DNA from 4 places in the Arthrobacter tecti genome. Region 3 is predicted to be linked to each of the others. Evidence: riboswitches for the same ligand, from Rfam matches in the RefSeq annotation. Region 3 holds a riboswitch; each other region holds the start of a gene.
What was found. Region 3 has a riboswitch for S-adenosylmethionine ahead of ACX80C_RS11425 (hypothetical protein). Riboswitches for the same ligand answer to the same signal wherever they lie in the genome.
Positions count from the first base shown of each region.

Region 1: another riboswitch for S-adenosylmethionine. It lies ahead of ACX80C_RS04140 (aminotransferase class V-fold PLP-dependent enzyme); the one in region 3 lies ahead of ACX80C_RS11425 (hypothetical protein).
Region 2: another riboswitch for S-adenosylmethionine. It lies ahead of metX (homoserine O-acetyltransferase MetX); the one in region 3 lies ahead of ACX80C_RS11425 (hypothetical protein).
Region 4: another riboswitch for S-adenosylmethionine. It lies ahead of ACX80C_RS05335 (rhodanese-like domain-containing protein); the one in region 3 lies ahead of ACX80C_RS11425 (hypothetical protein).

Region 1 is NZ_JBTNCT010000002.1:354,568-362,360, reverse strand. It holds gene ACX80C_RS04160 (metal ABC transporter permease) at 1-446, opposite strand, end outside; gene ACX80C_RS04155 (metal ABC transporter ATP-binding protein) at 447-1,229, opposite strand; gene ACX80C_RS04150 (metal ABC transporter substrate-binding protein) at 1,226-2,128, opposite strand; gene ACX80C_RS04145 (class I SAM-dependent methyltransferase) at 2,175-2,939, opposite strand; gene ACX80C_RS04140 (aminotransferase class V-fold PLP-dependent enzyme) at 3,017-4,375, opposite strand; SAM riboswitch class IV at 4,417-4,532, opposite strand; gene hisN (histidinol-phosphatase) at 4,639-5,445, opposite strand; gene ACX80C_RS04130 (cold-shock protein) at 5,627-5,830, opposite strand; gene rsgA (ribosome small subunit-dependent GTPase A) at 5,996-7,117, opposite strand; gene aroA (3-phosphoshikimate 1-carboxyvinyltransferase) at 7,114-7,793, opposite strand, start outside.
Region 2 is NZ_JBTNCT010000004.1:141,685-149,477, forward strand. It holds gene ACX80C_RS07105 (M28 family peptidase) at 1-896, shown strand, start outside; gene ACX80C_RS07110 (DMT family transporter) at 1,024-1,995, opposite strand; gene ACX80C_RS07115 (RNA-binding S4 domain-containing protein) at 2,060-2,293, shown strand; gene ACX80C_RS07120 (alpha/beta hydrolase) at 2,268-2,978, opposite strand; gene ACX80C_RS07125 (SGNH/GDSL hydrolase family protein) at 3,126-3,944, shown strand; gene ACX80C_RS07130 (winged helix DNA-binding domain-containing protein) at 3,947-5,107, shown strand; gene metX (homoserine O-acetyltransferase MetX) at 5,111-6,262, opposite strand; SAM riboswitch class IV at 6,278-6,407, opposite strand; gene ACX80C_RS07140 (VOC family protein) at 6,730-7,371, shown strand; gene ACX80C_RS07145 (CPBP family intramembrane glutamic endopeptidase) at 7,374-7,793, opposite strand, start outside.
Region 3 is NZ_JBTNCT010000009.1:23,575-31,367, forward strand. It holds gene ACX80C_RS11395 (hypothetical protein) at 1-206, shown strand, start outside; gene ACX80C_RS11400 (DUF6194 family protein) at 212-667, opposite strand; gene ACX80C_RS11405 (MerR family transcriptional regulator) at 752-1,456, shown strand; gene ACX80C_RS11410 (GNAT family N-acetyltransferase) at 1,477-1,899, shown strand; gene ACX80C_RS11415 (helix-turn-helix domain-containing protein) at 1,949-2,197, opposite strand; gene ACX80C_RS11420 (DUF2975 domain-containing protein) at 2,197-2,688, opposite strand; SAM riboswitch class IV at 2,797-2,917, shown strand; gene ACX80C_RS11425 (hypothetical protein) at 2,929-3,240, shown strand; gene ACX80C_RS11430 (hypothetical protein) at 3,271-4,053, shown strand; gene ACX80C_RS11435 (hypothetical protein) at 4,069-4,251, shown strand; gene ACX80C_RS11440 (class I SAM-dependent methyltransferase) at 4,317-5,102, shown strand; gene ACX80C_RS11445 (CU044_5270 family protein) at 5,125-6,189, opposite strand; gene ACX80C_RS11450 (RNA polymerase sigma factor) at 6,155-6,793, opposite strand; gene ACX80C_RS11455 (hypothetical protein) at 6,890-7,294, shown strand; gene ACX80C_RS11460 (RNA polymerase sigma factor) at 7,366-7,793, shown strand, end outside.
Region 4 is NZ_JBTNCT010000003.1:134,430-142,222, reverse strand. It holds gene xylA (xylose isomerase) at 1-636, shown strand, start outside; gene xylB (xylulokinase) at 707-2,119, shown strand; gene ACX80C_RS05360 (hypothetical protein) at 2,469-2,663, shown strand; gene ACX80C_RS05355 (transposase) at 2,647-2,826, opposite strand; gene ACX80C_RS05350 (hypothetical protein) at 2,811-2,981, opposite strand; gene pabB (aminodeoxychorismate synthase component I) at 3,064-5,100, shown strand; gene ACX80C_RS05340 (aminodeoxychorismate lyase) at 5,252-6,121, shown strand; SAM riboswitch class IV at 6,274-6,400, shown strand; gene ACX80C_RS05335 (rhodanese-like domain-containing protein) at 6,407-6,847, shown strand; gene ACX80C_RS05330 (O-succinylhomoserine sulfhydrylase) at 6,840-7,793, shown strand, end outside.

The DNA of each region.
Region 1 (7,793 bases), on a different contig from region 3:
GCAAGGGTCAGCGCACCGAGGATGAGTACTTGCCAGAGCTCGCCGTCCGTCACACCGAGCACGTTCCCGAACAGGATGTGCATGAGGTCAACTTGCGACGGCGTGCGCGAAACGATCGCCAGCCCTACGGCAAACAGTGCGGTGAAGACTACGCCGATCACCGTGTCGGACTTCAGCTTGGTGGTGGACTTGACCGCACCGATCAACGCGACGGCACCTGCACCGAACACGAAAGCTCCCAGCGAGAACGGAACTCCGACGATGTAGGCGAGGGCTACGCCCGGCAGTACCGCGTGGGATACGGCGTCGCCCATCAGCGACCACCCCATCAGGATCAGCCAACAGGACAGGACCGACGCAACGATGGCCGCCGCCAGCGTGACAACCAGCGCTCGGGTAAGGAAGCCGTACTGGAGGGGCTCCAGGAGAAAGGAGACGGGGTCCATTTATGCTCCTCGCCGCTCAGGAGAGGGTGCGACAGCGGCACTTCCCGCAGTCCCGAATGCCAGAGCAAGGTTCTCATGGGTCAGGACGTCGGCAGGCACCCCTTCGGCAAGGATGCTGTGGTGCAGGAGGATCGCGCGGTCACACAGCTGTGGGATTCCAGCGAGGTCGTGCGTTGATACCAGTACGGTGCGGCCCTCTTCCTTCAATTCCCGCAACAGGGTCACCAGGGTGGCCTCGCTGGCTTTGTCCACACCGGCGAAGGGTTCGTCGAGCAACAGGAGCTGTGCGTCCTGGGCGATGCCGCGCGCCACGAAGGCGCGCTTCTTTTGCCCCCCGGATAACTCTCCGATCTGGCGGTGGCGCAGCTCCGTCAGGCCGACTCTGTCCAGGGCGTGGTCCACTGCGGACCGATCTGCACGGGAGGCCCGCCGGACGGGCCCCATGTGGGCGTAGCGTCCCATCATGACGACGTCGCCCACCGAGACGGGAAAATTCCAGTCCACGTCCTCGGACTGCGGAACGTAGGCAACCAGCTTCTCCTTCCTCGCGGCGGCATGTGCGCGACCGAAGAGCGACACGGTGCCACGTTGTGGGACAACGAGCCCCATCAGCGACTTGAAGAGCGTCGATTTACCGGAGCCGTTGACACCGATGAGCCCACAGACCTGGCCGCGCTCCAGGGTGAAGTCGACCGCGTCGAGTGCCACCACGCCGTCGTAATGGACGTTCAGTTGCCGCACGCTGATCGCAGCAGCCGGGGGAGAGGAGGTACGTGTGGTCATCGCGTCAGTCCTTCGATGATGAGGTTGATGTCGTAGCGCAGCAGGTCGAGAAAAGTCGGCACCGGGCCATCCGGTCCAGAGAGCGAATCGACGTACAGCGGGCCGGCCAGTTCTGCCCCGGTTGCGTTGGCGACCTGTTGCTGTGCTGAAGGGTTCACGGTGGATTCACAAAAGACGGTGGGCACATTGTGTTCCTCGACGAAGGTGATGACGTCCTTGATCTGCCGAGGAGTCCCCTCATTGTCGGAGTTGACGGGCCAGATGAATGCTTCAGCAAGTCCGGCATCCCGCGCTAGATACGAAAATGCACCCTCGCAGGTCACCAGGGCTCCGCTGTCGGCCAGGGAGGTGCGCAGGTGATCAAGCAAGCTCTCGAGTTCCTCCTTCAGTGCCTGCCCGTTCGCAGCGAACTCTGCTGAATGCGCCGGATCAAGGTCGGAGAGGGCACGGACGATGTTGTCCACGTACACCTGTGCAGCTTTGGGGGACATCCAGGCGTGCGGATTTGGCAGCCCGCTGTAGTCCCCGGACCGGATGTCGACAGGCTCGACGCCGTCGGAAAGCACCACATGGGGTGCATCCACAGACAGGACGAACCGCTCGAACCAACGCTCCAGACCGAATCCGTTGTCGAGGATGAGGTCTGCGTCCTGGGCATTGATCAGGTCTGACGGCGTAGGTTCGTATCCGTGGATTTCCGTACCCACCTTGGTAATGGAATCGACGCGGATGTGGTTGCCCGCCACAGTGCGCGTGAGGTCTGCCAGCACCGAAAAAGTGGTAAGCACCATAGGGCGGGGATCTTCCTCCCCGCTTGCGCGCTGCACAGTGGGGGACCCGCATGAGGCGACCACGAGTGTCATCACGATAAGGAGTACCGTAAGACGAAATTTCGGCATGCCTAAAACATACCGCTAAGCGCGTTCCGGCGCCAGCTGTGGCCGTCTAGGACGAAGAGTGCGTCGCCCTCCACGCGTACGTCAGGTACGGCAGCTCGAGGGTCACGTTCCGCGGGTGGCCGAGGTGTTCGTGGAGGTACCAACGCAGGTTCTCGTCGACCCTGGCCCGGGTGGAAACGGAAGCGTTCTGGTAGTAACTTCGTGAGCGCGCAAGCTCAACGACGTCCGACGCTGATAACAGTTGGGTCCACGCGAAGACCCTCGACTCGGGCGCCGTGAAGCGCGCGCCGAGCAGCGGCCGGTAGCTGGGACGGAAGACATCACCGGCGTGCATGATGCGGGAAAGCCGGTGCACCCACGGCACTGAAACGTCCAGTTGGTTCCAGACCAGGGCAAGCACACCTTTCGGGGTGAGGATCCGGGCAGCTTCTTCAACGGTCTCCGCCGGATCGCACCAGTGCCACGCCTGGGCGATGGTCACCACATCGGCACTTGAGGCAGGCAACCCGGTGGACTCGGCGGTACCCTCAACAGTGCGCACTTCCGGCAGGCTGCGCGATAGCACCGCCAGCATGTCTGCCGACGGGTCCACCGCCACAACCTCGCCGCAGCGACGCACGAGCTCTTCGGTGAATTTGCCCGTTCCAGCGCCGATGTCAGCTGCCCGAACCGCTGAGGCCGGAACAAGCCAGTCGACGCAATCTCCCGGGTAGCCCGGACGCACCCGGTCATAGCGCTCGCCGTCCTGCAGATACCCACGAGCAAGTGCACGACGGCGGTGCGCGGCGAGGCGCGGACCTCCAGGAACCATAGTGGTGAGCTCCTCGCGTGCGGGTGTGGGACCCAATAATTAAAGCACCGGACTGCGCCGCGGTGACCGCTATGTGCCTAGTCCGTGGTGCACGGGGCCGCGCCGGCGGTACCGGGCGTATGCGGAGCCCACTCGGGGAAGTTGCGGGTCTCCACGGCAGGGACCCAGCGGCCCTGATCGACCACGTAGTCGGTCCCAAGCCCGTTGGAGATCAGGGCACGCAATCCGCCGAGGAGCCGTTCGACGTCGTCCTGCCGCGATCCCAGCCCGAAACTCGCCCGCAGCGACCCCGAAGGCAGGCCGAGGCGCTTGAGCAGCGGATGGGCGCAGAACTTGCCGTCGCGGAGGCCGATCCCGTGTTCAGCGGACAGGTAAGCGGCAACCAGACCCGCGTCGTAACCGTTCACGGAGAAGTTGACCACACCGATGGCGTCGGTCTCCTCCGAGAAGATGCGGTGCACGGTAACCTCCGGTAGATCCGACAAGCCATCGATGAGCGCGGCGCGGAGTTCACCCTCATGGCGCTGCCAGTCCGCTTCGCTGAGCCCTGAGATCACCTGCGTTGCGTGGGCGAGCGCAGCAGCCCCCAAAACGTTCGGCGAGCCGCCCTCATGACGGGCAGGACCGGTTGCCCATGACACGGAGTCCACCCTGACCGTCTTTACGGCTCCGCCGCCGGCCAGATGCGGGGTTCCGGCGTCGAGCCAGTCCGGCCTGCCGACCAGCACACCCGCACCGTAGGGCGCATAGAGCTTGTGGCCGGAGAAGGCGACGTAGTCGATCGAATCCCCGGACACATCCAACCGCCGGTGCGGAGCGAGCTGTGCCGCGTCCACGACGATCCTCGCGCCATGAGCGTGGGCGATCTCAGCGAGCCGCCCGATGGGAAGAACCTCACCGGTAACGTTGGAAGCCCCCGTCACCGCGAGCAGGTTGATCCCGCCGGCGGCGAGTTCCCGCTCGAGCGCTGCGATGGTGGCATCCACGGTGCCGGCGGCTGTGACGCTGCGGTGCGGCCGCTGAAGCCAGGGGAGAAGGTTGGCGTGGTGCTCGAGGTCGAGGTAGAGGACTTCGCCCTCGCCCGGCACGCATCCGGCGAGCAGGTTCAGGGAATCTGTGGTGTTCCGCGTGAAGATGACGGCGTCATCAGTGCGTCCGCCCACGAATTCCCGGACAATCCTGCGGGCGTTCTCATATAGCGATGTAGATATCTGTGAAGCGTAGCCCGCACCCCGATGGACGCTCGCGTAGTAAGGCAGCACGCTCTGGACGTAGTCGCTGACCTCCTGGAGCGCCGGCGCCGACGCCGCGTAGTCCAGGTTCACGTAGCGCACGGTGGTGCCGTCGATCAGCGGAGCCGGCAGCTCCCCGCCAAGCACCGGAGCGAGGGGGCTGGCGGACACCAGGGTTGTCTGGTCAAGGATTGCGTTGCTCATGGAGTAACCCCACAGTGGTCTCAGGGAACCGCCGTTCAGGGGTTCCGCGCTTGCCGCATCATTTTTCTGGTGCGGCCTGGTCGTCACCCGGGGCACCCCACCGCGGAAGGAGGGTTGCCGGCCAGCAAACCGGGGTTTTACGCTGGCACTCGTGACCAATGTGTTTCAGCATAGGGCAGGGTGGAGCAGTCCTGCAGCATTGTTACAGGGTTACAGACGGCGAATCCGTTGCGCCTGATACGGCGCTATCCGGCGCAGGAGGCCTACAGAAGGTCGTCGAGGGCGGGGTTGAGTTTCTTCAGGACCTCATTGTGCAGCGTGCTGTTCGTTGCCAGCGCATTGCCGCCGAACGGACCGTCCGAGCCTTCAAGAGAGGTGAAGCGGCCTCCAGCCTCCGTGACGATCGGCACGAGCGCGGCCATGTCGTACAGGTTCAATTCCGGTTCGCACGCGATATCCACCGCACCCTCGGCGACGAGGCAGTAGGACCAGAAGTCGCCGTAGGCGCGTGTGCGCCAGACCGAATCGGTGAGCGACACGAACTCATCAAAGTTGCCACGTTCCCGCCAGCCGGAAAGATTCGAGTAGGACAGGGATGCGTCTTCCAGCCGCGACACATTGGACACCCGCAGCCGGGTGGCCGCAGCGAGCGACTTCCCCATGAACGCACCCGTGCCGGTTGCCGCCCACCAGCGCTTGCCAAGGGCCGGCGCACTGACGACGCCGACCACGGGGCGGCCTTCATCGACGAGGGCAATGAGCGTTGCCCATACCGGAACGCCGCGCACGAAGTTCTTGGTGCCGTCGATGGGGTCGATGATCCAGCGCCGCGAGCCCGCACCGCTGCTTCCGAACTCCTCCCCGAGCACTGCATCGCGCGGACGGGCGCGCGAGAGCTGCCCGCGGATCGCTTCCTCGGCAGACTTGTCGGCGTCAGTGACCGGCGTGAAGTCCGGTTTTGTCTCCACCGACAGATCCTGGGCCTTGAATCGGGACATGGTCTGGTCATCCACCGAGTCCGCCATCACGTGGGCAAGGCGCAGGTCATCGTTGTAGCTCTGGAGGTTCATACTTCTCAACCTATCGTGTGGGACGGGCGCCATCCGGGAGCGGAGTGCCATCGGTAATCGTGTGGCGACGGCGGACAATGGGACAAGCGGTTAACGCCAGAAGGGCACCGGACCAAACGGCCGGTGCCCTTCTGAAATACTGCTAAAGACTAAAGAACGGATCTCTTAGAGAACGGATCTCTTAAAGAACGGAGATGTTCTCAGCCTGCGGACCCTTGGGGCCCTGGGTGGTCTCGAAGCTGACCTTCTGGTTCTCTTCGAGTGAGCGGAAGCCGCCCGAGTTGATCGCGGAGAAGTGTGCGAAAACGTCAGCGCCGCCGTCGTCAGGAGCAATGAATCCAAAGCCCTTTTCAGCGTTAAACCACTTGACTGTACCTGTAGCCATTTTTTTCTATTCCTTGAGTGTGAGGATCCCCCCGTACTTCGGGGTTCCTGTCGCGGTGTTCTTTCGCCTGTCAAGAAAGCTTTCGAACTCCGGAGAGAAATCAAGGCTTAAAAATTAGTGCGCAACACAACAACTTCGTTCAGTCTAGCAGGAAAAACAGGCACCTTAGTGTGTACCCAGTTCCTTCGTGTCCCGCGCCGGTTCCGTACCGGCTCCAAGCAGCCGCCTGAGGGATGCAAGGCGGACCGGACCGGACTCGCCCGCGTATCCGCCCGCGACCCAGTCGTCCAGTCCACAGTTCACCGCTGCCTCGTCGTGGCGGCAGCCACGTTCGCAGTCCTGGGTCCCGGGCTCGAGGTCGGGAAAAGCGGCGAGGATGCGGTCCGGCTGCACATGTGCGAGTCCGAACGAGCGTATTCCAGGGGTGTCAATGATCCAGGTGCCCTCAGCGGCGTCGGCCGCTTTCAGTGCAAACGCCGACGACGACGTGTGCCGACCGCGGCCGGTCACCGCGTTGACGCCGCCGGTAGCCCGATTCGCGCCGGTCAGCGCGTTCACGAGAGTGGACTTTCCCACGCCCGAGTGCCCGAGGAGCACACTTACTTTGCCGTCGAGGAGGATCCTGAGCTGCTCGATAGCTCCGGAGGCCAGGAGCGCCGAGGTGCCGCTGTCGGACACGGACTCCACGGCGTCGTCCGTTGCAGCGGTTCGACTCGTGATGATCGTCAGGTCGAGATGCTCGTAATTGGCCAGCAGCTCAGCCGGATCCAACAGGTCCGCCTTGGTGACGCAGAGCAGCGGGTGGATGCCGGCGTCGTAGGCTGCAACCAGCGCGCGGTCGATGAACCCGGTGCGCGGGTCCGGATTGGCGGCGGCCACCACGATCACCAGTTGGTCCGCGTTCGCGACCACGGCGCGCTCAACGGGGTCGGTGTCGTCGGCGCTGCGTCGCAGGAGCGTCGCGCGGTCATGGATACGGACGAGCCGCGCGAGAGTATCGGGCTCGCCGGTCACGTCGCCCACCAGTGCAACGAGGTCCCCTGCGACAACGGGGGAGCGCCGCAACTCGCGCGCACGGGCAGCGATTACTGTGCGCTCGGTGGGCGTGTCTTCATCCACGACGGCGGTGTAGCGGCCTCGGTCCACAGTGATGATTCGACCTGTGACGGCGTCTTCGTGCGCTGGTCGCTCCTTGGTGCGGGGACGCGACCCCTTTTTGTTGGGTCTGATGCGGACGTCCGATTCATCCCAGGATGAGAGCCCGCGCCTTGACCCCGCTGGCGTCACCGCGAACCGCTCGAGTCAGCCGTCGCGGTGAGCGCCTGCCAGAGCTCGGGGAACTGCGGCATGGTCTTCGCGGTCGTGGCAATATTCTCGACCTCCACGCCCGGTACTGCGAGCCCGATGATCGCTCCCGCGGTGGCCATGCGGTGATCCTCGTAGCTGTGGAATGTCCCGCCGTGGAGCTCAGCGGGGCGAATGATCAGGCCGTCCACTGTCTCTTCGGCGTCACCGCCCAGCCGGCAGATCTCCGCAACGAGCGCGGCCAGCCGGTCTGTCTCATGGCCGCGGAGGTGGGCAATGCCGGTCAGCACAGACGGCGTTTGAGCCAGTGCACAGATTGCCGCGACGGTGGGGGCCAGCTCACTGGTGTCCGCCAGTTCGGCGCCCGTTATACGCCCTGTGCCGCGGACAATGAGTGTGGAATCTTCAGTGAGTACGACGTCGGCACCCAGTTGGGGGAGGATGCTCCGCCACTTTTCGCCCACCTGGGTGGTGGTGGCCGGCCAGTGCGGCATTCTTACTGTTCCGCCGGTTGCAAGGGCTGCCGCCAGGAAGGGACCGGCGTTGGACAGATCCGGCTCGATCCGGACGTCGAACGCGTTGATCGTCCCCGGTTCAATCCGCCAGTGGTTGGGCACGGAATCGTCTACGATGACGCCGACTTCCCGCAGGACCGCAA
Region 2 (7,793 bases), on a different contig from region 3:
ACGGGGTCACCGCGCGGGTGGTTGTGGACACTGTGTCTGAGAACCGCGAAACCTATAACGTCCTGGCGGAAACCGCATCCGGAAATGACGAAAACGTAGTGATGATAGGCGCCCACCTGGACAGCGTGCAGGCCGGGCCAGGCATTAACGACAACGGGACCGGCAGCGCAGCCATCCTAGCTGTGGCCGAGGCGATGCAGAAGGTCAAGACCGCCAACACCGTGCGGTTCGCCTGGTGGGGAGCGGAGGAACAGGGCCTCCTTGGCGCACACCACTACGTCAACGACCTTGCGGCAAGCGGGGAGTTGGAGAAAGTGGGTCTCTACCTCAACTTCGACATGATCGGATCCCCCAACTTCGGGCGGTTCGTCTACGACGGCGACAATTCCGCGTTCCCCGTTGGACCGGGCGCAGCCGCCGGGCCCGAGGGCTCCGGACAGATCGAACAGGATTTCCACAACTACTTCGCTTCAGAGGGCCTCGCATCGGGCGAGACGGCATTCAGCGGCCGTAGTGATTACGGACCCTTCATCGCCAAGGGCATCGCCGCCGGCGGTCTATTCACCGGAGCGGAAGGCGTCAAGACGGCGGAGCAGGCCGCACTCTTCGGCGGCGTCGCGGGCCAACCCTACGACGCCTGCTACCACGCTGCCTGCGACGACACCGGAAACGTGAGCATCCAGGCCCTGGATCAGATGAGCGACGCAATCGCCCATCTGACCCTCACCTACGCGATGAGCACGAGCAACGTGAACGGCGTCGGAGACAGCCCGAAGGGCAAGGGGAAAGGCAAGAAGAACGAACGCTTCGACGGCAATCCCCTGGGAGGCGGAACGGAGAGCGGCGGCGGGCTTCACCCTGAGCACGACCACGACCACGAACACGCTGACCGGTAACCGGTAACCGGTAACACCTGTACACGCTGGGAGCGGTTGGCAGAAGCGGGGTGGGAACGATGGTTCCCGCCCCGCTTCGCTGCAGCCGGGGTACTGCAGCGCCTGCTCCGTCCCGCTCGGGACGGGCCTAGGTCCGGCTCGGGAAGTTGCGGCGCTTCCACGGCAGCGTGGTCAGCATGATCGCACCGAGGGTGAGCACGGGACCGGCAATAGTCGCGAATACGACGACGGTCCCCGGCGTCGGGAACAGCAGGTCGAGTGCGAGCGAACCGAGTAACTGGCCGGCGATCATCCCGAGCCCGGTCAGTAGCACCCCGAGCGTGCGGACCAGCAATGCGCTGATTCCGATGAACACGCACCCCATCGGCCCCCCGAGGTAGTACCACCATTCCCCTGGCAAGGGCTCCCCGAACCCAGCCACCGCGGCCTTCAGCAACCAGGCGATGAGCAGCAGCGTGGAGCCGGAAATGAAGTTCATGAGCGTCGCGGTGATGGGTGTCCCGTAGTGCACAGCCGTCGTGCCGTTCATCGCCTGTTGGAAACTCATGAGAATACCGGCGGCTACCGGAAGCAGCAGCGGAAGGATGAGCGCCGCCGTCGTACCTGTTCCCTCAAGGCGCGGCGAGACAGCCCATGCCACCGACGCCACGGTCAGGACCACGCCGATGATCCGCATCGGAGTGATTGCCCGTTTACCGCCGGGTCCGATGCCGGACCGGTCCACCGCCAACCCGCTGATCGTCTGCCCCATGACAGCGGCCACGGTAAAGAGCGCAACACCAAGGACCCCGATGGTCAAGGACTGCGAGAACACGAACAGCGCGCCGATGGTGCCGGCGGCGAGATAAATCCGCGGGAAGCGGTGTTCGCGCACCGCGGGCACAAGCTCCCGCAGCCCTGCGCGTCCGCGCGGCAACAGTAGCGAGATGGCAATCATCAGCACAAGACCGGTGCCGAAACTGACCAGCGCTGCAGCCAGGCCATCGTCCAACCGTTGCCCCAAAGCACCGTTGATCCGGCCCTGCAGGGGAATTGCGACGCCGGCCACTACCGCCAACGGCAGGCCAACCACCGCAGGAAGTCGAGGGGTGTGAGACACCCGTTAACCCTAGGACATCGCACACGTGCCCTTTCACCGGCTGGGTGGAGGGCATGATGGTTCCATGAGCAGTGACGACACAACCCAGAACGAGATTCCCATCCGCGACGCGATGATCAGGCTGGGTCAGCTGATGAAGCTTGCCAACCTCGCCGAGGACGGGGCGGAGGCCAAGGAACTGATCGAGAACGGACTGGTGCAGGTCAACAGTGAGATCGAGGAGCGACGTGGTCGCCAGATCCACCCGGGTGACTCGGTGACTGTGAACGGTGTCAGCGTTGTAGTGGTGTCCGGCTGACTCCCGGAACGCTCAACTGAAGGAATTCGCGCACGTGCCCGAGCTCCTGGACGTTGATGCTGTGGAACATTCCGGCGTAGAGCACCTTGGTGAGCCGGGTGTGCCGGTTCAACCAGCCGTGCGTGAACTCGATCCTGTCCGGCGAAATGACCGGGTCTTCCTGGTCGCGGCCCCAGAAGAATGGAACCGGATTCGCCAGCAGCTCGTCGTCGCGGAAAAATTCCCGGCCTTCGTCCGGCACCGCGAATCCAGAGAGACCGACGACGGCGGCATAGTCGGCTGGCCGCGCACGCAACATCGAAGTGGCAACGGCCATCCCCATGGAGAAACCAAGCAGGCTCACGCTGGAATGGCCGCTCCGATTGGAATCGACCCAGTCAACAACGTCCTGTACCGCCGCCGTGACCTTGTCCACCGAGTAGGCGGCGTCATGCTGGAGCGGGAACCAGGTGAAGCCGGGGGCCATGGCCACGGGCGCGCGAACCGAGGCCACCGTGAATTCATCCGGCAGGAACTCAAGGATCCCCATGAGGTCATCTTCATTGGCCAGATGCCCATGCAGCAGGACCAGCAGCGGCGTGCCCTGGCGTTCCTGTTCGGGGCGCGACCAGACCACTACAGGTTCCGGTGCACTCTTCTCCGCGGACTGCGTATCGATACCGCTAAATGGGTTGGAAGAAGTCATTGGCTCATTCTGTCACGGTGGAATCCCGCGGAGTTCTCCATCATCACGGCTGTTGCGCACCTACGGTCGCGTAGGCGGTGAGCGGGTTGGCAGGATAGGACAGTGACCGAAGCGATCGTTCCTCCTTCAGAAACCGGGTCCCCGTCGGTGAGTGGCTCCCAGCTCAATGCCGAACCCCACCCGTGGAACCGCTACGTTGCCCTGGGAGATTCCTTTACCGAGGGTATCGGCGATCCCAATCCGGCCAGCGCCGGCGGGTACCGCGGGTGGGCGGATCGCGTCGCCGAGGAGTTGGGCCGGGGACACGATAACTTCGCTTATGCGAACCTTGCAGTCCGTGGGCGCCTGCTCCAGGAAATTGTCGATCAGCAGGTTGGCCCCGCCGTCGCACTCAAACCGGACCTGGTGACCCTGTCCGCAGGGGGAAACGACCTCATCCGGCCGGGAGGCGACCCCGACCAGCTTGCCGCCCGGCTGGACGGCGTCGTTCAGGTCCTGGGTGCAAACGGGGCCACCGTGGTCCTCTTCACGGGACCGGATGTCCGCGAGACGGTTCTCGGCAGCATCCGCGCGAAGACCGCCATCTATAACGAAAACCTTCGAATCATTGCGGCAAGGCACGACGCCGTCATCGCGGACATGTGGGCGCTGCGGCAACTGGTCAATCCGCAGATGTGGGACCCGGATCGTCTGCACTTCTCACCGTTGGGACACCATACGATCGCGATGATGGTCCTGGACACCCTCGCCGTGGGCCACCAGTTGCAGCCGCTTGAGCCGAAGCCGCTGCCCCCGAAGAACTGGCGCGTTGCGCGCAGCGAGGACTTCGTGTGGGCCCGTGAGTATTTTGTGCCCTGGGTGTTGCGCCGGTTGCGGCACCGCTCCTCCGGGGATGGGATCACACCGAAGCGTCCTGAACCGGCACCGATTTTCGGGCCCGGCATGCCTCCCGGATCAGGCACCTGAGCGTGCCGCACGGACAGGTTGCTCCGGATCCTCCACCGAACGAATCAGGGCACGACGTCGGCATGCGGCGCCTGCTGCGCCAGCACCTCTGGGGCACTGGCGACCAACCCGCGGCCGCGGTGCTGCGTAAGTTCGGAGCGATGCAGGCGCAGGAGTTCGCTTACGCGCGCTGGTCCCTTGCCCAGCGGAGCGCCGGCGAAACTGCCTCCACTATTGATCGGCTCTACGCAGACGGCGTTCTCCTGCGGACACACGTGCTCAGGCCCACCTGGCATTTTGTGCACCGCGCCGACGCCGCCTGGTTGCTGCAGCTCACGGCGCCGCGGGTAAAGATGACAATGCGCTCAGTGATCAGGCAATGGGGTCTTGACGAAGCCGCCTTACGGTCCGGAATCGCCGTCCTTGGAGCGTGTGTAGCGGACGGATCCCACCGAACCCGCGACGAACTGGCAACAGCATTGGAAGCGGCCTCCCTGCCATCAGCCGGACCGGCGCTTGGCAGCTTCCTCATGGCGGCCGAACTCGATCGGGTACTGATCAGCGGAACGCCCCGCGTCAGTGCCGGCGGGACGGTCAGGCACACCTACGCCGCATTCGAAGCAAGAGCGGAGCCCGGAGCCGCGGACGGATCTGTCCGCATCCCTTCCGGCACGGAATTCAACCGGACTGAAGCACTGCGCGAACTGGTGATCCGCTACTTCGGCGGCCGTGCACCGGCTACGGCCAAGGACTGCTCCCTCTGGTCAGGGCTCACGCTCACCGACGTACGCGAGGGGTTGCGGGAAGCCGCCGATCTCCTCACTTCCGAAGAGATCGGCGGGCAGAGGTTCGTTATCCCGGTGGAACCGCTGGAAGTCAGGCCCCCGGAGCGCCCCGTGGTAGACCTCATCCAGTGCTATGACGAATTCGTCATGGGTTACACACCCACCCGGTTCTTCGGTGCGCCGCCGTTGGCGAGCAGCCCGGCCCGCCTGTCCGGGCACCTCATCCTGCTCAACGGACAGGTGGCGGGTGGGTGGAAACACTCCCTGAGCCCACGGGAAGCGGTCCTGGATATTGTCACCGATCGTCCGTTTGATGAGGCGGAGACAGCGGCACTGGACAACGCGGTGCGAAGGTACGGGGATTTCCTTGGACGTGCACTGAAGGTCTGGAAGCGCTGAGTACTACGCGGCGTCGTCGTCGTTGTCTTCATAAAAAGCCTCACGCAGCGCGGGCTCAAGCTGCGCTATCTCCGTCAGGAACGCGTCGTGGCCGATTGGCGAGGTGATGGTGTGTACCGCCACTTTTCCCGGCAGCGCGGCCGCGAGTTCGTGTGACTGCGCGGGCCAGTAGAGCCGGTCGGAATCCACCGTCGCGATGAAGAACTGCGCCTGTGCCTTGCTCAGTGCTTCGGGAAGGCTGCCGCGGTCACGTGCAGCATCATGGCTCATCAGTGCCTCAGTGAGGACGATGTAACTGTTGGCGTCGAAGCGCCGGACGAGCTTGTCTGCCTGGTGGTCGAGATAGCTTTCAATCTGGTAGCGGCCGCGCTCCGCCGGGAGCCGGAAGCCGAACGGCTCCTCCGTACCCTGCGCAGCGCGCCCGAACCGGTGTGCGAACTCGGGTTCGGACCGGTAGGTGATATGCGCAATCCGCCGGGCGATCCCGAGGCCACCCTCCGGCCCGGCGGTGCCGTAGTAGTCTCCCTGGGCAAACCGCGGGTCAAGCCGGATTGCCTGCACCTGCGCCTGGGCGAATGCGATCTGCTCCGCGGAGCTGGCTGCCGCACAGGCAATCACTGCACAGCGCTTTACGCGGTCGGGATAAGTGAGCGCCCACTCCAGTGCGCGGGCGCCTCCCATTGAGCCGCCTATCACCGAATGCCAGGACTGTACTCCGAGCAGATCCGCGAGCAATGCCTCAGCCCGTACGGAATCGCGGATCGTGACGAACGGGAAGCGTGAGCCCCACGGTTTCCCATCGGTGTGCAGGGACGCCGGTCCCGTAGACCCGTAACAGCCGCCGAGCATATTGATGGACACAACGAAATAGCGGTCAGTGTCGATGGTCCGGCCTGGGCCAACCAGCCCGTCCCACCAGCCTTCCTCTTCCGAGTCCCCGCGTGCAACGTGTGTACTGCCCGTCAGCGCGTGCTCGATCAGGACCGCGTTGGAGGCATCGGCGTTCAGCCGGCCCCAGGTCTCATACCCGAGAACGACGTCGGGCAGGTGCCCTCCGCCTTCGAGGGTCATCGGGCCGATAGACAACCGCCGGATGGCAGCGTCCCCGTCCAGCTCCGGTCGCGGTTGGGCCTGGGTTGTTGTGATGCCAGTCAAGAGTGCCACCTTCGTGAATCGCGCTTGCGCCTGCACCGGTTCGTGCATCGCCTGGTCGTCACCCGGGGCACCCCACCGCGAAGGAGGGTTGCCGGACAGCAAGCCGGGGCTGGCGGCGCGATGCGCCGGACTGTCACTCGTGACCTGGTACAAGAAAACCCGACGGTGCGGAATTGGGCAACTAATATGACCCGGGGTGAATCTCCGGCCTTTTGGACGGAACCAGGAATGCCATACAACATGCTTGAGTGGAGCCGCCGTATCCCTGGAAGGGGGCGACTCCACTCAAGGGGGACTTCCGTTTCGAAAGCCCCTGGCAGGAAGCCCCGGCGGTCTCGGAACCGGTCTTCCTGTGCGGCAAACTATGCGCGCGAAACCTTGTATTTAGCTTGGGACTACCCGGGAGCCGCGTGTGACTTAGGTAACCCTAAGTCGAGGCCTCCATCACAAAGTGCCAAAATGGGGCCATGCGCCTGGATCACGTCTCTTACGCCTGCGAACCTGACGGTCTCTCTGCCACGGCTGAGCGAATCTCCGAAGCTTTGGGAGTCGAATTTGTCAAGGGTGGAGTCCACCCTCGATTCGGAACCCGCAACATGATCTTTCCGCTGGTGAACGGCCAGTACCTCGAGGTGGTTGAGGTACTGGACCACCCTGCGTCGGACAAGGCGCCTTTCGGACAGGCCGTCCGCGCCCGTTCCGAGGCCGGCGGCGGCTGGATGGGCTGGTGCGTCGCGGTTGATGACCTCACCCCGTTCGAGGAGCGCCTCGGCCGCAGCGCGGTTCCCGGCAACCGGAAGTTCCCGGACGGGCAAGAGCTCACCTGGCAGCAGATCGGCATCAAGGGTCTCATTTCGGACCCGCAGGTGCCCTACATGATCCGCTGGGACAACGGTACGGAAGCTATCCATCCCTCGCAGGCTCGGCCAGCTTCAGTCAGACTGAGCGCCCTTACTATCGCCGGATCTGCCGACCGGGTAACCGAGTGGCTCGGCACTCCTCCGGCCCACCCGCTTGACGACGTCGACGTCGACTGGATTGCACCCAACGGAACCCCGGGGATCATGTCGGTCACCTTCGAGACCGGACAGGGCTCCGTTCAGATCTAGGGTTACCCGCCGATTCCGATCGCCGGTCCGAATATCGCGAAGCCCACGAATCCTGCGATGTCGAGCAGTGCGTGTGCAACAACCAACGGCATCACCCGTCTGGTTCGCGTGTACGCGTAGCCGAAGATGAGGCCCATCACGACGTTCCCGATGAACGGGCCGATCCCCTGGTACAGGTGGTAGCTTCCTCGCAGCAGCGCTGAAGTAATGATGATGGCCGGAGTGGACCAGCGCAGTTCCCGCAGGCGCTCGAACAGGTAGCCGACCACAATCACCTCCTCAAGCACGGCGTGCCGGAGCGCGGACAACACGAGCACGGGCACGGTCCACCAGTAGGTATCCAGCGCGGTGGGGATGATCTGGGTTGTCAGGCCGATGGCCCTGCCTGCTGCATAGACGCCGAGGGTGCCGAGGCCAATGAC
Region 3 (7,793 bases):
TTTACATCGCCCTGGCGATTGTCGCCGTCGTTATCGCAGCCCTGCTGGTGAGACGCACGGTGAAGAAACGCCAGGCCAATGGTTTTGAGGAGCGTCCGCCCGAGTCCGACGTCGTGAGCCGCTGCCGCACGCCGGACCAGTTGGCGGTTGCCCGCGAACTGGCCCGGCAAATCCTTGAGACGGATGCCCGGCAGCATCCCCGTTAGGCAGGTCAGCCGTTGCGGCGCTCGTAGCGTTTCCGCGCCAGGCCGTAAGCCTCACGAAGGAGCTCACTTGTTGCGCCGCTGGTCCGCGTACCCGGATTGAGCACACACAGCCAGCCCAGCGAACCGTAGACGGGGTGAGCCATGAGGACGTCCAGGCGGCCGGCGTCGTCGTTCGTTTCAGATGCCTGTGCCGCTGTGTAACTCTCGAACGCTGATCTGCCTGCAGCGATATTCACCCTGAAGATTCCCGGCCGGTCCAGGCGCGACGCCGCGTCCTCGGGATAGTTCTTCGTCACTATCGTGGCGAAGGGCTGTGTTGCCTGCGGCATCTTCCCGTTGGGCGCGTAGTAGAAGAAGGTGTCGCCCCAGGCGAGTTCCGGCGATCCGTCGCCTTCGGAGACGGTGAAGGCTGCCGCACCGTCGAACGATTTGACCAGTGTGATCACTTCATCGATGTCCATCCATCAAGCCTGTCATTGAAGTGCTTATGGAGGGTTCTCCTGCGCTGTGCCTGATATCAGGGGGTGAAAGTCTACATTTGTAGTATGCGAACTATCGACGTCGCCCGCCGCGTGGGCTGCTCGGTTCAGCTCATCCGCAACCTTGAACGGGATGGGGTATTGCCGTCCAGCACCAGAACGCGGGCGGGTTATCGGCAGTACACGGAGGTCCACCTGAAATCGGCGCTGGCGTACCGTGCCTTGGCGGCCGCTGTGGGCCCGGTTGAAGGCAAGCGGCTTATGCGCACGGTCCATTTTGGCCCGGTACACGAAGTGCTTGAGCTACTCGATGTGGCGCATAGCCGGATTCTCGGGGAGCGGGTTGGGTGCCGCGCAACGAGGGCAGCCGTGGCAGCCATCTCGGGAGAACATATCGACGACGGCGTCCACCGCGATTCGATGACCGTCGCAGAACTCGCGGGCGCACTTGGAATCCGAACCTCAACGTTGCGGCACTGGGAGGCGGAGTACCTCATCACTCCTGTCCGGCTACCCCCGCGGGGTGCTCGCCAATATACGCCGTCGGTAATCCGGGATGCGCGGATTGTTCATCAGCTGCGCAGCGCCGGATACCGGATCGACACTTTGCAGGAGCTCATGCCGCACATCCGTGAAGGGAAAAGGTTGGACGACCTTGCAGCGATCCTGGCGCGGCGCGAAGCCGATATCGACTTCCGGTCCCGGGCAATGCTGGCAGCATCGTCTGAGTTGGACGCACTGCTTACCCTTGTTGGCGCTGTCCGGGACTGAGCGTCGTGTTTGGATGGACCATGGCCACCATCGCGATCGCTAACGCATCGGATTTTGAGTTTGAAAGAGTGCTGGCGCTCTACGAATCTGTGGGCTGGCGGGCGTACACCGAAGAACCCGAGAAGCTGCGTGCGGCCCTGCTTGGGTCTTCCCTACTGGTGGCAGCTACGCAAGGCTCCGAGTTGGTTGGGCTGGCCAGGGCGATCTCGGATAACGCGTCGATCTGCTACCTGCAGGACGTCCTCGTTTGTCCTTCCCATCAGAGGCTCGGCATTGGGAAGAACCTGGTAACCGCTGCCCTCGAACAGTATCCGCACGTCCGGCAGAAAGTGCTGCTTACCGATGACGAGCCGAAGCAGAAGGCGTTCTACGAATCCCTTGGATATGCGGAAACCGGCGACTTCAATGGTGGCGCGCTTCGGGCGTTCGTTCGTTTTGACTGAGGTTCGGCGTCCGCTTCCGGGAAGCAGTCACCCTAAGGGGCGCGCGAGACTAGGCGTTTTCCTGCTCAAGCCGGGCGCCGTCGTCGTTGGCTAGTCCAGGCTCCCAGCGCAGAATGTCGCCGGGCTGGCAGTCGAGCACCTCGCACAGCGCTTCGAGTGTAGTGAACCGGACGGCCTTGGCGCGGCCGTTCTTCAGTACCGCCAGGTTGGCTGGCGTGATGCCGATCCGGTCGGCAAGGGCACCGACGGGCATCCTCCGTTTGGCCAACATGACGTCGATATCGACGATGATGGGCACTAGATCACCTCATCGAGTTCGGTCCGCAGGTGCTTCGCTTCAGCATCGCGGGCAACGGCCTGTGCAAGCAGGGTCCGCATCACCAGAACGATCAGCGCCACCCCGCCGATCATCAGAGATGCACCGCAGATCAGCAGCACGATCCCTGGCGCAATTTCACCAAGCGCCAGCAGAACAGCAAGCCCGAACATGAGGACCGCGGCAGCCGCAATCGCCCAGAAGATGATGTCGACGTATCGGAATGCGGCCTTCGAGAAGACGGTGTTGTGGCGGACCATCGTGAGCAATTTCCATACACACAGCGCCGTGATCTGAACCGTGACGATGCCAAACACGATAATCGCGTTGAACGTGATCCGCAGTCCGGTCGGCACGCCGGCTTCTTCCAGATCCGTTGAAATCAGCGGCACCATCCACAACTGCACAAACAGCGAACCGGCCAGCACCATCGCAATCACGATCCGTGATGCGAGGATGGTCAGCTTTCCCATCGGAACTCCTTCGATTGACTTACGTTAAGAATCTATCGTTAAACGATAGGCGTCAGCAAGCGCAACATTCTCGTGCTGAGGCCGTTGCCGTCGTTATAATCGGTTCAGCTTCAAGAGTTGCGGTGCCAAGCTCCGACTGGCCGCACACCAACCCCATGTTCACGGGTGGTTCGGATGAGGAAGTGGCCTTCGCCGCCCTGATGGGCTCCGGCGCAGGCAAGAGCAACCGAAGGACGCGCCGTGAGCCCCACCCCTTCAGACGACTGTCTGCCTGCAGTTTTCCCCATTCTTGACGTGTACGACGGCGCCATCGAGTTTCGCGTTGACGGCCAGTGGGAGCGCCGCTGGGTTGCGGACATCCATTCGTTGGACGCGGTGCTGCGGCGGAGCGTGTGCCGGCCGGAATGGGATTCTTTCGCGGAGATGCTCGTAGTGCGGATTGCTTCGCTCGGGCGGCGCGATGGGCTGCGGGTAGAGGTGCCGCTGTTGGCTGCCTGTCCTGCAGTGGCTACGGAGGAACTGCGAGAGGTTCGCGACCTGGAGCCGGCGTGAGCACGCGGCACAAGAGTTTAGGCTGAGCGGATGGAATGGATCCCGGACGGCGAGCGCGGAGCATGGCTCAAAGAGCGTGTGGACTGGTCTTCGAATGACATGCACGCCGTGGTCCCGCGCGGATTCCAGGCCTACGCCCGCATCTTCCACCCGGCCTCGCGGTACCGCCCTGCCGAGACGAAGACCTGGCACGGCTACAAACCCGAAAACTTGATGGACCTCGAAACGGAAACCGTGACGTGGCAACAAACGGCTGACGCTTTCGGCACCGAGATGCACGCAGTGGCGCAGTTCCACAGACTGAACCGAGCAGAGGACCTCTACTACTCGGAAGAGATCGACCCCACCGGTTGGCGCTTTTCCCGCCCGACGATGGGAAATCTCGACGCCGAAATCCTCGCGTTAGCCGCTGCGCACCTCGCGGAGCACACAAGTACACCAGACGACGGCGCGGCCGCCGTCTGGGGTGGCTGGGGCGGGCTGACTATTGGAGCGGGAAACGCAGAACTTGAACTGCCGCAGCGGGAATACCTTCTGTTCGACGCCGGAGCAACAGAATTCGCAACCCCCGACTGGCCCTCGAAGGCACCCTGGATAAGCCACACCTGGGACCCACAATCTCCCAGCATCATCTGGCCCGACGACCACGCTTGGGTGCTGGTAACCGAAATCGACTTCGACTCCACGATCGTCGCCGGCAGCCTCCAACTCGTATCCGCGCTGTGCCGGAACCCGAAGATCGAAGCCCTCATCATCCGCGAGGGTGCAGACCTCACGTGGGACGCCGACGCCGTCAATCGGCCGGTTGACTGACGGCACAGCGCCCGCATGGTCGGGAACGTCCGGGACAAATCGACGACGACGGCGTCACCCCCGATTGCGACGACGCTCGGACCGCCGTCGGCCGGGTTGAAAACACGCCCGGCTAGTATGCCGGAAGTGCCGTCGTCGCGCAGGATTTCGCTTGCGCTGGAGATGGTGGTCGCGGATGGAACCTCACAATCGGGCTAAAGCCGGCGGAACACTGCACCTGCCGGCATCGTATCTGCGGCGCTCGCCGTGAAAGGATCGCTGGCGTGAGTGCCTCCGATTTCTATACCGGTATTGTTCCCGACGTCTATAGCGCCTTGCGCGGGACCACTTTCGACGCCGGCCGCTACCTCGAGTTCGTCAGGCAAACCGGCCAGCCAGCGCTCGAGCTTGGGTGCGGTGACGATGGGCCCTTCCTTGAGTTGGTCCGGCAAAGCATCGATATCGAGGGCGTCGATTCATCGCAGGACATGCTCAACCGCTGCAATGCTCGAGCTGAGGCACAGAACCTGCACATTGTTACCTACTGCCAGGCCATGGAAGATCTGGCTCTTCCTCGAACGTATCGAGCCATCTATCTGGCGGGGCCGACGTTCAACCTGCTCCCTGACGATGACGCCGCATACCGGGCACTCAAGGGTATCGCCGGTCATCTCGCGCCCGGCGGCGTTGCAATGGTGCCCCTCTGGATTCCGAACCGGACGCCGGAGCAGGAGTTTAACCAGACCCGTCAAGCCACGACTTATGCCGGCAGTATCGCCCGCTACACCGTTGAGTCTGAGGATTACGACGAAACCCGCCGAACCCGAACCACCCGCACGGTGTACGAACTCCGCCACGGACAGCAGGTTGAGCGCGTGCGACGAGACTGGATAATTCACTGGCACACACCCACAGGATTCGCGGACCTCGCTCACGCTGCCGGTCTCGAAGTAATCCGGGCAGATCCTCTTGTAGACGGCGAGTTCACGGTCTATTTGAGCGTGTACAGCGAAGCTGGACGGCCGGTGACCACACTGGCGACCGACCGTCCTGGCATCGTTCGATTCTGAGCGACAAGCTTTCTGCAGCCCGCTAAGGCGCCGAAGCCACCACGGAAGTCCGCACGGAGGTCCACCCGGTCGCGGTTCCAGCGGGGAAGGTTTCGCCATCTGTGAGCGTGACCACCCGTTCTCCGATGAATAGGCCGGTCGCAGGTTCAATAATGATGTCCATCCGGGTTCTCTTGTCCGGATCCTCAATGCCGATTGCTATCCCTACCTCGCCGTCAAGGTTCGTTTGCCTGTCGACGACGGTGACTCCGGGAATGAGTGCCGCCGCTTTGTACAGTGCAGCTCGAAGGTCGGCCGGGACGGGGCCCGTTTTCAAAGCGGCCGCTATGCTTTCTAACGTTTGGCGTCCCGACCTGCCCGGGTTGGATCGCTCGCGAATCGTGTCCAAGAGGGCTTGAGGGTCCCGGGGAAGACTCTTGATGCCTTCCAGTAGTGGCGTATCGGCAAAGAGGGAACTCGGTTCTCCGTAGAAGTTCCCTGCAGGTGCCCGCAATAGTTCCCCCGTCCTGATTGTGTCACCGGCGTCCACCTGCGCTGCCTGGTATTTGGCCGCTACGGCCTCGGCTTCCTCGCTGAAGAATGTCGTTGGGATCCGGGCTTCGCGGTCCCAAATCCATTCGTCCGTCCGGTCAGCCGGGACGTAGAGATGATCGGAGGACTTATCCAACCAGCTCACCGTGCGGCGTTCTCCCTCCTTCTCGCCCAATAGGACCCCCATCGAGTACACGGCCGTGGTATCGATTTTCAGGTATTGGCCGGGCTTCACCACCGGGTCTGAGGTCTGGCTGGTTGCTGCTGCAGCGTTGTGCAGCGCCTCGGCGGCTTCAGCAGTTGCCCCGGGGGTGGGCCTGATGACTTCCGCGCCAACGATGCCGCCCACAAGCAGTGCCGCCGCTGCAGAAACGATCAGCGCACGACGCCGGAAGCGGATCGGGCTGACAGTGCCTTTCGTATGTGTGTCGGTCGTTGTCGAGGCCGAATTCGGGCTCACCTTGGCCATGACCTTCTTGCGGCCACGAGTCAGAGTGGCCGGCGGAACAGAGCCGATGTCGTCACGCATTTCGCGGAGCAGCTGCAAATCGTCCATGGTCGTTCTCCGTTTCATCAAGTTGTTCAAGGTTGAGTTGGGTTCGCATAGCCCTGCGTGCGCGGTTCAAGCGGGACCGAACGGTTCCCACCGGAACCTGCATTGCCAGGGCGATCCCTTCATAGGTCAGGTCAGCCCAGGCATAGAGCAGCAACGTTTCCCGATCAACTGCGGTCATACCCTTGAGGGTCCGGGCAAGGCGTCCGGTGGCCACCTTGGCGTCCACCCGGTCAGCAATGCGGTCGGAGTCATCGGCCACGGCCTCATCCGAGGCCGCTTTCGCCGCAGCTTTGAGCACCTTGGCCTCAGCCCGGTGGTGTCGCCGAAGCAGATTGGTGGCGATACCGAACAACCAGGGCCGGGCATCCTCCCGGCTGAGGTCGTACGTTCCTAACTGTTCCCACGCGACCAAGAAAGTTTCAGACGTCACGTCGTCAGCGGCGAAGTCACCGGCCCTTCTGGCTGCGTATCTATAGATGACTGATGCGTGTCTGTCGTACAACTTCCCAAAAGCTGCGGGGCTGTCGCGGGACCGCCTGATGATGTCGTTGTCTGTGCTCACACTATGTATTGCCCGCTGGCCGCAGAAGGGTTCACGGAGCATGCCCTTCTGGCGCTCAATGATGGATTCATCGAAGCGTACCCGTGACCCTGAGCGCTGAAGGCCACAGCCCGGATATACGGGATAAAGTGGCACGTTATGGGGACTAACCAGACGTCGGAGCCGGAGCAGATTGTCATCTATGACGTCGGCGCAGAAAACCATGTGCCGACTGCCTCAACTGAAATGCCACCGCCCGCACGGCGGCGTTTCAACCCATACTTCGTGGCTGCCTGGTCACTCACGTCGATGATGCTGATCCTCGGCGCGTTGTGGCTGTTTGGTTACGAGCGGGGAGTTGCAGCAGGCGCCTATGCGAACCAGGTGAGCGTCGATCCGAATACAGGACTTTTTGAACCGGTAAGTAGCTACTGGTTCGCGGGAATCATGCTCAACCTGATCGACGCCGGTCCTCTCCTTCTTGTCGCAGGGCTTGCCACTAGCGTGCTTCTGCTGGCGATGCACGGAGCACTCCGCAGCCGGGCAGCCGAATCGACAACCTGACGCGGTAACTTCAACGCCGCTGAATTCCCAATTGCGTGCAACTTTTCGCAGTTGCGCGGACACTACAGGGTATGGGGACACCAGGTCAGGACGATTCGGTCCTGTGGCAGAGCAGCCGGAAAGGCGATGGCGAGGCCTTCGGAGCGCTCTTCGACAGGCATAGGGACCGGGTCTACCGGCATGCCTGCCGCCTCACCGACAACCGGACCGATGCCGAGGACGTCACCGCTGCGGCCTTCCTCGAATTATGGCGACGCCGGACGAAAGTAACGCTCATCAACCAGTCGGTTCTGCCCTGGCTTCTCGTGACAACCACTCACTGCGCCAGCAACGCCCGGCGGTCCATCCACCGGTATCGACGCCTGCTCGCGAAACTGCCACGCACACCACACGCACCCGACGCGGCAGACACCTTCGCTGAACAAAACCTCCTGGACGGAGTCAGTACGCAACTGTCCGAAGCGTTGCGCTCTCTGAACCCGCTCGATCTCCAGTTGGT
Region 4 (7,793 bases), on a different contig from region 3:
GAGCCGCGCGGCGATATCCTCCTCCCGACGGTCGGCCACGCGATCGCCTTCATCAATACGCTGGAGCGCCCCGAGCTGGTCGGCGTTAATCCCGAGGTTGGCCACGAGCAGATGGCGGGCCTGAACTTCACCGCAGGCATTGCCCAAGCCTTGTACCAAAACAAGCTCTTCCATATCGATCTCAATGGCCAGCGCGGCATTAAGTACGACCAGGATTTAGTGTTTGGCCATGGCGATCTTCAGAACGCCTTCTCTCTGGTTGATCTCTTGGAGAACGGCGGTCCCAATGGCGGGCCGGCCTATGACGGTCCCCGGCATTTCGACTACAAGCCATCGCGGACCGAGGACATCACCGGTGTGTGGGACTCTGCCGCGGCGAACATGAGGATGTACCTGCTCCTCAAGGAGCGCGCAGCCGAATTCCGGGCTGATCCCGCAGTCCAGGAGGCGCTCGTATCCTCACGCGTCGATGAGCTGGCGCAGCCCACTCTCCTCTCAGGCGAGACATATAAGGATCTCATTGCGGATCACAGCGCGTATGAGGACTTCGGTACTGATGCCTACTTCAACGGCAAAGGATTTGGCTTTGTTCGGCTTCAGCAGCTGGCGGTTGAGCATCTGATGGGAGCTCGCTGACCGTGGCCGAGACGCTGTTGGCTCCGATTCCCGAGCGGCGGGCCTGTGAGGCCACCGAGGAGCCTGCATCATGACGTTGGTTGCTGGAGTGGACTCCTCTACGCAGAGCTGCAAGCTAGTCATTAAAGACAGCGACAGTGGAGCAGTTGTATCCGAGGGCCGCGCTTCCCATCCATTCGGGACCGAGGTGCACCCTGACGCGTGGTGGCTGGCATTGCAGAACGCAACCCGGTCCGCCGGTGGCCTCGACGGTGTGGAGGCTCTCGCAGTGTGTGGGCAACAGCATGGAATGGTGGCCCTTGACTCGGACGGTCGCGTAATCCGCCCCGCGCTGCTCTGGAACGACACTAGGAGCGCCCAGGCCGCGCGGGATCTAACAGAAGAGCTCGGAGCGGAAGCGTACGCGCAGCGGACTGGCGTTGTACCGGTTGCCTCGTTTACCGCCGCTAAATTGCGATGGCTCCGCGAGTTTGAGCCCGAGAATGCGCAGCGGGTAGCGGCTGTAGCGCTCCCCCACGATTGGCTCAGTTGGCGGCTGCGTGGCTTCGGGCCGTCGCCCGAGAGCGAACATGGCCCAGTACTCGACGAGCTGACCACCGATCGCTCCGATGCCAGCGGGACCGCTTACTGGAACCCAGATACGGATGGTTATGACCTTGAGCTGTTCGAGCGGGCTCTCGGTCATCCCGCGGTCCTTCCCCGGATCCTCCGTCCGAATGAGGCTGCCGGAAACACCCCCGAAGGTATCTTGATCGCTGCCGGGGCCGGTGACAACGCGGGGGCGGCATTGGGGTTGAACACGCAAAGCGGTGACGTTGTGGTTTCCATCGGCACCAGCGGCACAGTCTTCTCGGTGATGGATAACCGGATCACTGACCCAACAGGTGCGGTGGCCGGCTTCGCCGACGCAAGCGGTGGCTTTCTGCCAATTACGGTCACCCTCAATGCCGCGAGAATCCTGTCATCGATCTCCGGCATCCTCGGTGTGAACAATGATGAGATGGCCGGGCTGGCCTTAGCCGCTGAACCAGGGGCCGGCGGCGTCGTCCTCATTCCGTATTTTGAAGGCGAGAGGACTCCAAACCACCCTGATGCTACAGCGAGCTTTTACGGATTGTCCTTAGCCTCGTCATCGCGACAGAACATCGCGCGGGCGGCTATTGAAGGGATGCTGTGCGGTTTGGCCGCCGGACTGGACGAAGTGCGCCGCGTAGGTGTGCGCGAGGAACGCGTCCTGTTGATCGGCGGCGCGGCACAGAACCCTGCTGTCCAAGCCATCGCGGCCCAGGTCTTCGACTCCCCGGTGACCATGCCCACCCCAAGCGAGTACGTGGCGAACGGTGCAGCACTACAAGCGGCGTGGGCGTTAACCGGTAAGAAACCGGAATGGCCCGTATCCACGGTGACCGAACTCCCAGCGAATACTCAACAGGTGATTCGCGAGCAGTACGGCAGGTACGCCTCGGTCACCGCCCTGCGCTGACCCACAGCGGCTGTGCCGGCCCCTACTACAATCCGGGTGACATTCTCGGGCTGGGTGGGTCTGTCGGCAGCTCGGCTGCAGAGGACAAATAGCAGGGCCTCTTCAAAGTCCTGTGATCCGTACTACTTCCGATTCGCCCGGCGCGGCGACTTTTATCACAAAGAACTGACCGCAAAATACGCCAGAGGTGAGTTGCAGGCGGCAGGACCCGGTGGGGTTTGCCGGGCCGGGTTGGTTACGATGATGCGAGTGTTGGTTCAGGCAGCGGGTTGGAGGCTGACGTGGTGGCCCATCGCGGCGAGCTGAGCGACGTGGTTGCGGATAGCGCGTCGTTTATGATGCGGCTGGCGTGGTAGTCGGAGCCGAGGTCACAGAAGCGGGCGGACGGGTCAGCGATCAAGCGCCAGACGATGACCAGGATGGAGCGGGCGACCGCAACGAGCGCTTTGAGTTTGCCGCGGCATTTGACGATGCGCCGGTAGCGTTCGCCGAGGAAAGTGTTGGTTTTGGCGGCCGCGGCGGCGGCTTCACCGAGCGCTCTTGAGGTAGGGGTTGCCCTTGCCGGTCTTGCCGCCCTGGGTCACGGGGCCTGACTGGATGGTGCGTGGGCACAGTTTCGCCCAGGACACCAGGTGGTCGGTGGTGGGAGACCGGGTCATGTCCAGGCCGATTTCGGCGAGGATGTTCTGAGCTACGAGGGCGGCCATTCAGGGACCTCGGCGAGGCGTTCCACGGTGTCCGGCCCGCCGGTGGTGGGGCTATCGGTTGTGACGATGTCTTCGAGCAACTGGCCCATGCGGGCGGTAAGGGTGCTGATCTGGCCGGCCAGTGAGTCGATTTCTGGACAAATAGTGGTCAACATGACGTATGGCCTACTATTTGTAGCCGTAGGCGCGCTGCTGGCCTTCTCGTAAGAACGCCCGGAACCCAGACCGAAAGCCCTCATGGCACTTAGAGCCGCCCACGCCATCGTTCCTTTGGTTATCGCCATTGACGGCCGTTCCGGTGCGGGAAAAACCTCGCTGGCCGTTGAGCTTGCAACCCTGTTGCGCGAACACCACAGCGTCAGCCTCTTCCACCTTGAGGACCTCTATCCGGGCTGGGACGGGCTGGCCGATGGAATGGACCGCTACGTCCGTTCCGTGCTCACTCCCCTTGCGTCCGGAGCTACCGCGCAGTGGCCGGCCTGGGACTGGACAAAGAACGACGACGGCGACACCCGGCTTACCCACCCTGCAGACATTGTGATCGTGGAAGGGGTTGGCGCCTCCTGCGCTGCCGCACGGAACCTGCTGGACGTGGCGATCTGGATCGACGCCGACGACGACGTCCGCCGCACCAGCGCGCTGACCCGCGACGGCGATGCCTACGCCCCTTTCTGGCAGCGCTGGGCTGACCAGGAGGAGCGGTGGCTACGCGCCGACAATCCGTCCGCTGGTGCGGACATCCTGGTGCACGGCCACACGGCAGACTCACTTCCGCAACGCGTGCGGCTTGCCCTGACCGGCCTTCCGCAATGTGAGTCCTTGATGTCGATGGAGCGTGCCGCCCGGCGTGGCCTCACGCTGCAGGTGGAGACTGTGGACGCCTACCCGGACGGAGCCGAGCTGTTCGCCGGCATCTACGGGGCGTCCAACGCGGCCGCCTGGCTGGACAGCTCCACGCTGGAAGACCCGCGGGACCGGAGCCGCTTTTCGGTCCTGGCCGACGACGGCGGCCGCTTCGGACAGGTTGCAGAGCACACCGACGGCATCACCCGCGTGAGCAGCGGCCCGGTCACCGCGAGAAGCGCCGGGCCCTTCTTCCGCTGGCTGGACGGGGTGTGGGGTCGGCGTGCCGTCCGTCCGCCGTCGGACTATCCGGGCCCGTTCGCGCTCGGCTGGCTGGGCTATCTCGGGTACGAACTCAAACGCGAAACCGGTGGTCGCATCGTCAGTACCGGCTCACTGCCGGACGCCGCACTCCTGTTCGCGGGCCGCGCCGTCGTAATGGATCACGAAGATCGGCGTGTGTACCTCCTGACGCTCCGCGACGGTTCCCGTGACCCCGAAACCGACGCCTGGCTGGAACGCGCGCGCGCCGTCGCACTGGAAAGCGCTGTGCCGCTGGATACCCCAGCGCCACTGCCCGTACCGGAATTCACAGTCAGGGACACCCGCGAGGAGTACCTCGCGAAAATCCGGGAAGCGAAGGCGGAAATCGCGGACGGCAACTCCTACGAGGTATGCCTGACCACGGCCTTGACGGCGCGATCCCAGGCGATGGATCCGCTGGAGACCTACCTTCGGCTTCGAAATACCAGTCCCGCACCATTTGCGCACTACTTCGCGTTTCCTGGATTCGCGATTGCCAGTACGTCGCCGGAACGTTTCCTGCGGCTCGATTCAGGCGGCGGCATGCGCGCCGAGCCCATCAAGGGCACGCGCCGCCGCTCCACTGATCCCGCTGAAGACTCCGCTTTGAGGGCGGAGCTGCAGACCAGCACCAAGGACCGCGCCGAGAACATCATGATCGTGGACCTGCTGCGCAACGACCTCTCCCACCTTGCGGTCCCGGGAACGGTCATGGTCAGCCGCCTGTGCGACATCGAAACCTACGCAACCGTGCACCAGATGGTCAGCACGATCGACGCGCGGCTCCGGCCAGGATCGTCACGCGCGGAGGCGGTGGCAGCGGCCTTCCCCGCCGGATCCATGACAGGCGCACCGAAGATCAGCACCATGGCCATCCTCGACCGGCTCGAAGCTGCGCCGCGCGGGGTGTATTCAGGTGCCGCGGGGTACTTCTCGCTGGATGGGGCGGCAGATCTCGCCGTCGTCATCCGCACCCTTGTGATGGAGAACGACGACGACGGCACCCGGCTCACGCTCGGCGTGGGCGGGGCCATCACGTCCGACTCGGACCCCGCCGAGGAGTGGGACGAAGTGCGCACCAAGGCATTCGGGGTGCTCTCGGCGCTGGGCTCGACGTTCCCGGAGTGAGCCTCCCTCGAGCGGGCGCTGCGGACGGGTATCGATCGCGAATCCGTTGTCATCGCCCGCTCGATCAGGGGTTTCCGGCACTACGCGCGTCCTGGTTTTCCCACCTCGCCGGCGCTCGGCGCGGGGCCCTCGCCGCACTAGGCTTGACCCCATGACAGTTCTGGTGTTCCTGGACCCCGCGATGCCTGACGGCCGCATCGCCGATGCCTCCCACCCCCAGCTGAAAGTTACCGACACCGGCATCACCCGCGGGGACGGGATCTTCGAGACGATGCTCGCGGTCAACCGCACACCCCGCAAGCTGCAGGCGCATCTGGCCCGGCTGGCGGCATCGGCGGAGGCGCTGGAACTGAAAGTCCCAGTCTCGGACGCGTGGGAACGTGCCATCGGCACGGCGCTGCAGGAAACGGACGACGACGGCGAACTCGTGGTCAAGCTCGTCGCGATCCGTGGGGTTGAAGCGAGCGTCGAGGGCGGCACGGAAGCCACCGCCTGGGTCCAGGTGTCCCCTGTTCCGAAGGGCCTTCGGGGCAAACGCCTCGCCGTCCTGCTCCTCGACCGCGGCTACGACAGCGCTGTTGCCCAGCGCGCCCCCTGGCTGCTCATGGGCGCGAAGACCCTCTCCTACGCAGTCAACATGGCGGCCCTGCGCTACGCCAAGTCGCAGGGTGCGGATGACGTCATCTTCACCTCCTCGGACGGCAAGGTGCTGGAGGGACCCACGTCAACCGTCCTCATCGCCCGCGTGATCGACGGCGTCAAACACCTGATCACGCCGCAACTGGAGAGCGGGATCCTTGCCGGAACCTCGCAGGGCGCACTGTTCGCTGCAGCACGCGACGCCGGTTGGGAACTCGGCTACGGGCCGCTGATCCCGGCCGACCTCTTCGCATCGGACGGCGTGTGGCTGATCTCGAGCGTGCGGCTCCTGGCGGAGGTCGAATCGCTCGACGGCAAACGTGTAACCATGTCGCCGGACCTCACGGCCGAGCTGTCTGCACTCGTGGAATCCGTCTCCTAGCCCCACAAACGCGCCGACGATTCGCAGGATCGTGGGGACGTCACCACGAACCCGCGCAACAGCGGCACTTTTGCGGACAGGCGACGCCGCATTACTGCACATTACGACGGCGCGTGGCAGAGTCGCCGGAGCCGGTGCTACGTTCAGTCGGGAGTAACGAGCGCCAGCGCCAAGCCCTGACTTGCTGGCCGGCAACCCTCTATCACGGCGGGGTGCCTCAGGTGAATACTCGGCACAAGGATCAGCTTTCCAAGGATCAACAGCGTGCACGCGTGAGGAGACACAGTGTCACAACAGTCAGCACATACGCCCCGGCCCGCCAACGGTTACGCCGGTGACATCACACCCCGTCAGGCGGTGGAGCGCGTCAGCAAGGGTGCCGTCCTGGTTGACGTCCGCACCGTCGAAGAGTGGCGTACGGTAGGCGTCCCGGACCTCACCGACGCCGGGACCGTTCCCCTGTTCCTCGAGTGGAACCGAACAGATGGCACTCGGAACCAGTCTTTCGTTTCCCAGCTGGACGGCCTCAAGGGCCGCGAACTGCTGTTCATCTGCCGTTCCGGAGTCCGCTCGGTCGCAGCAGCGCAGAGTGCCACTGCCGCAGGTCACACGGTCTATAACGTGCTCCACGGTTTCGAAGCTGACGGCGGCTGGCGCGCCAGCGGTCTGGCGACCACCGTTCATGCCCGGTCCGCCGGGGTCAAGGAAGGGAAGGCAGATGACTGAGTCCACGCCGTCGTCGTTCTCCCCCGCAACCCCTTCCGAGCCGATCCCCGGCAATGGCGGCTACCCCGTTGTCCAGCGGCCGGACGACGACGTCGCCGCCTGGGCGGCCGACACCCTCGCCGTGCGCGGCGGGCTAGCCCGTTCGAATTTCGAGGAGACGTCGGAGGCACTGTTCCTGAACTCAGGATTCGTGTACTCCTCCGCCGCCGCTGCCGAGGCTGCGTTCACCGGCGATGTGGACCGGTTCGTCTACTCCCGGTACGGCAACCCCACCGTCGCAATGTTCCAGGAACGTCTGCGGCTGCTCGAAGGTGCGGAAGCCTGCTTCGCCACGGCGAGCGGCATGTCAGCCGTTTTCACCGCGCTCGGGGCGTTGTTGGCCAGCGGCGACCGGGTGGTGGCCTCACGCAGCCTGTTCGGGTCCTGTTTTGTGATCCTGAACGAGATCCTGCCGCGCTGGGGCGTCGAAACGGTCTTCGTGGACGGCTGGGACCTTGCCCAATGGGAAGAGGCACTGAGTGTTCCCACCACGGCGGTGTTCTTCGAATCGCCGTCGAACCCGATGCAGGAGATCGTGGACATCCGGGCCGTCGTCGAACTCGGGCATGCCGCAGGCGCGCAGGTGGTGGTGGACAACGTGTTCGCCACCCCGCTGCTGCAACGGTGCACCGAACTCGGTGCCGACGTCGTCGTCTACTCCGGAACCAAACACATGGACGGGCAGGGCCGTGTGCTTGGCGGGGCGATCCTCGGCCGGAAAGAGTTCATCGAGGGGCCGGTCAAGACGCTGATGCGCCATACCGGACCCGCGCTGTCCTCATTCAACGCGTGGACGCTGCTGAAGGGACTGGAAACGCTGTCGCTTCGCGTGAACCACTCCTCCTCCTCAGCTTTGACGCTCGCACGCTGGTTGGAGGCACAGCCCGCTGTGAACTGGGTACGGTAT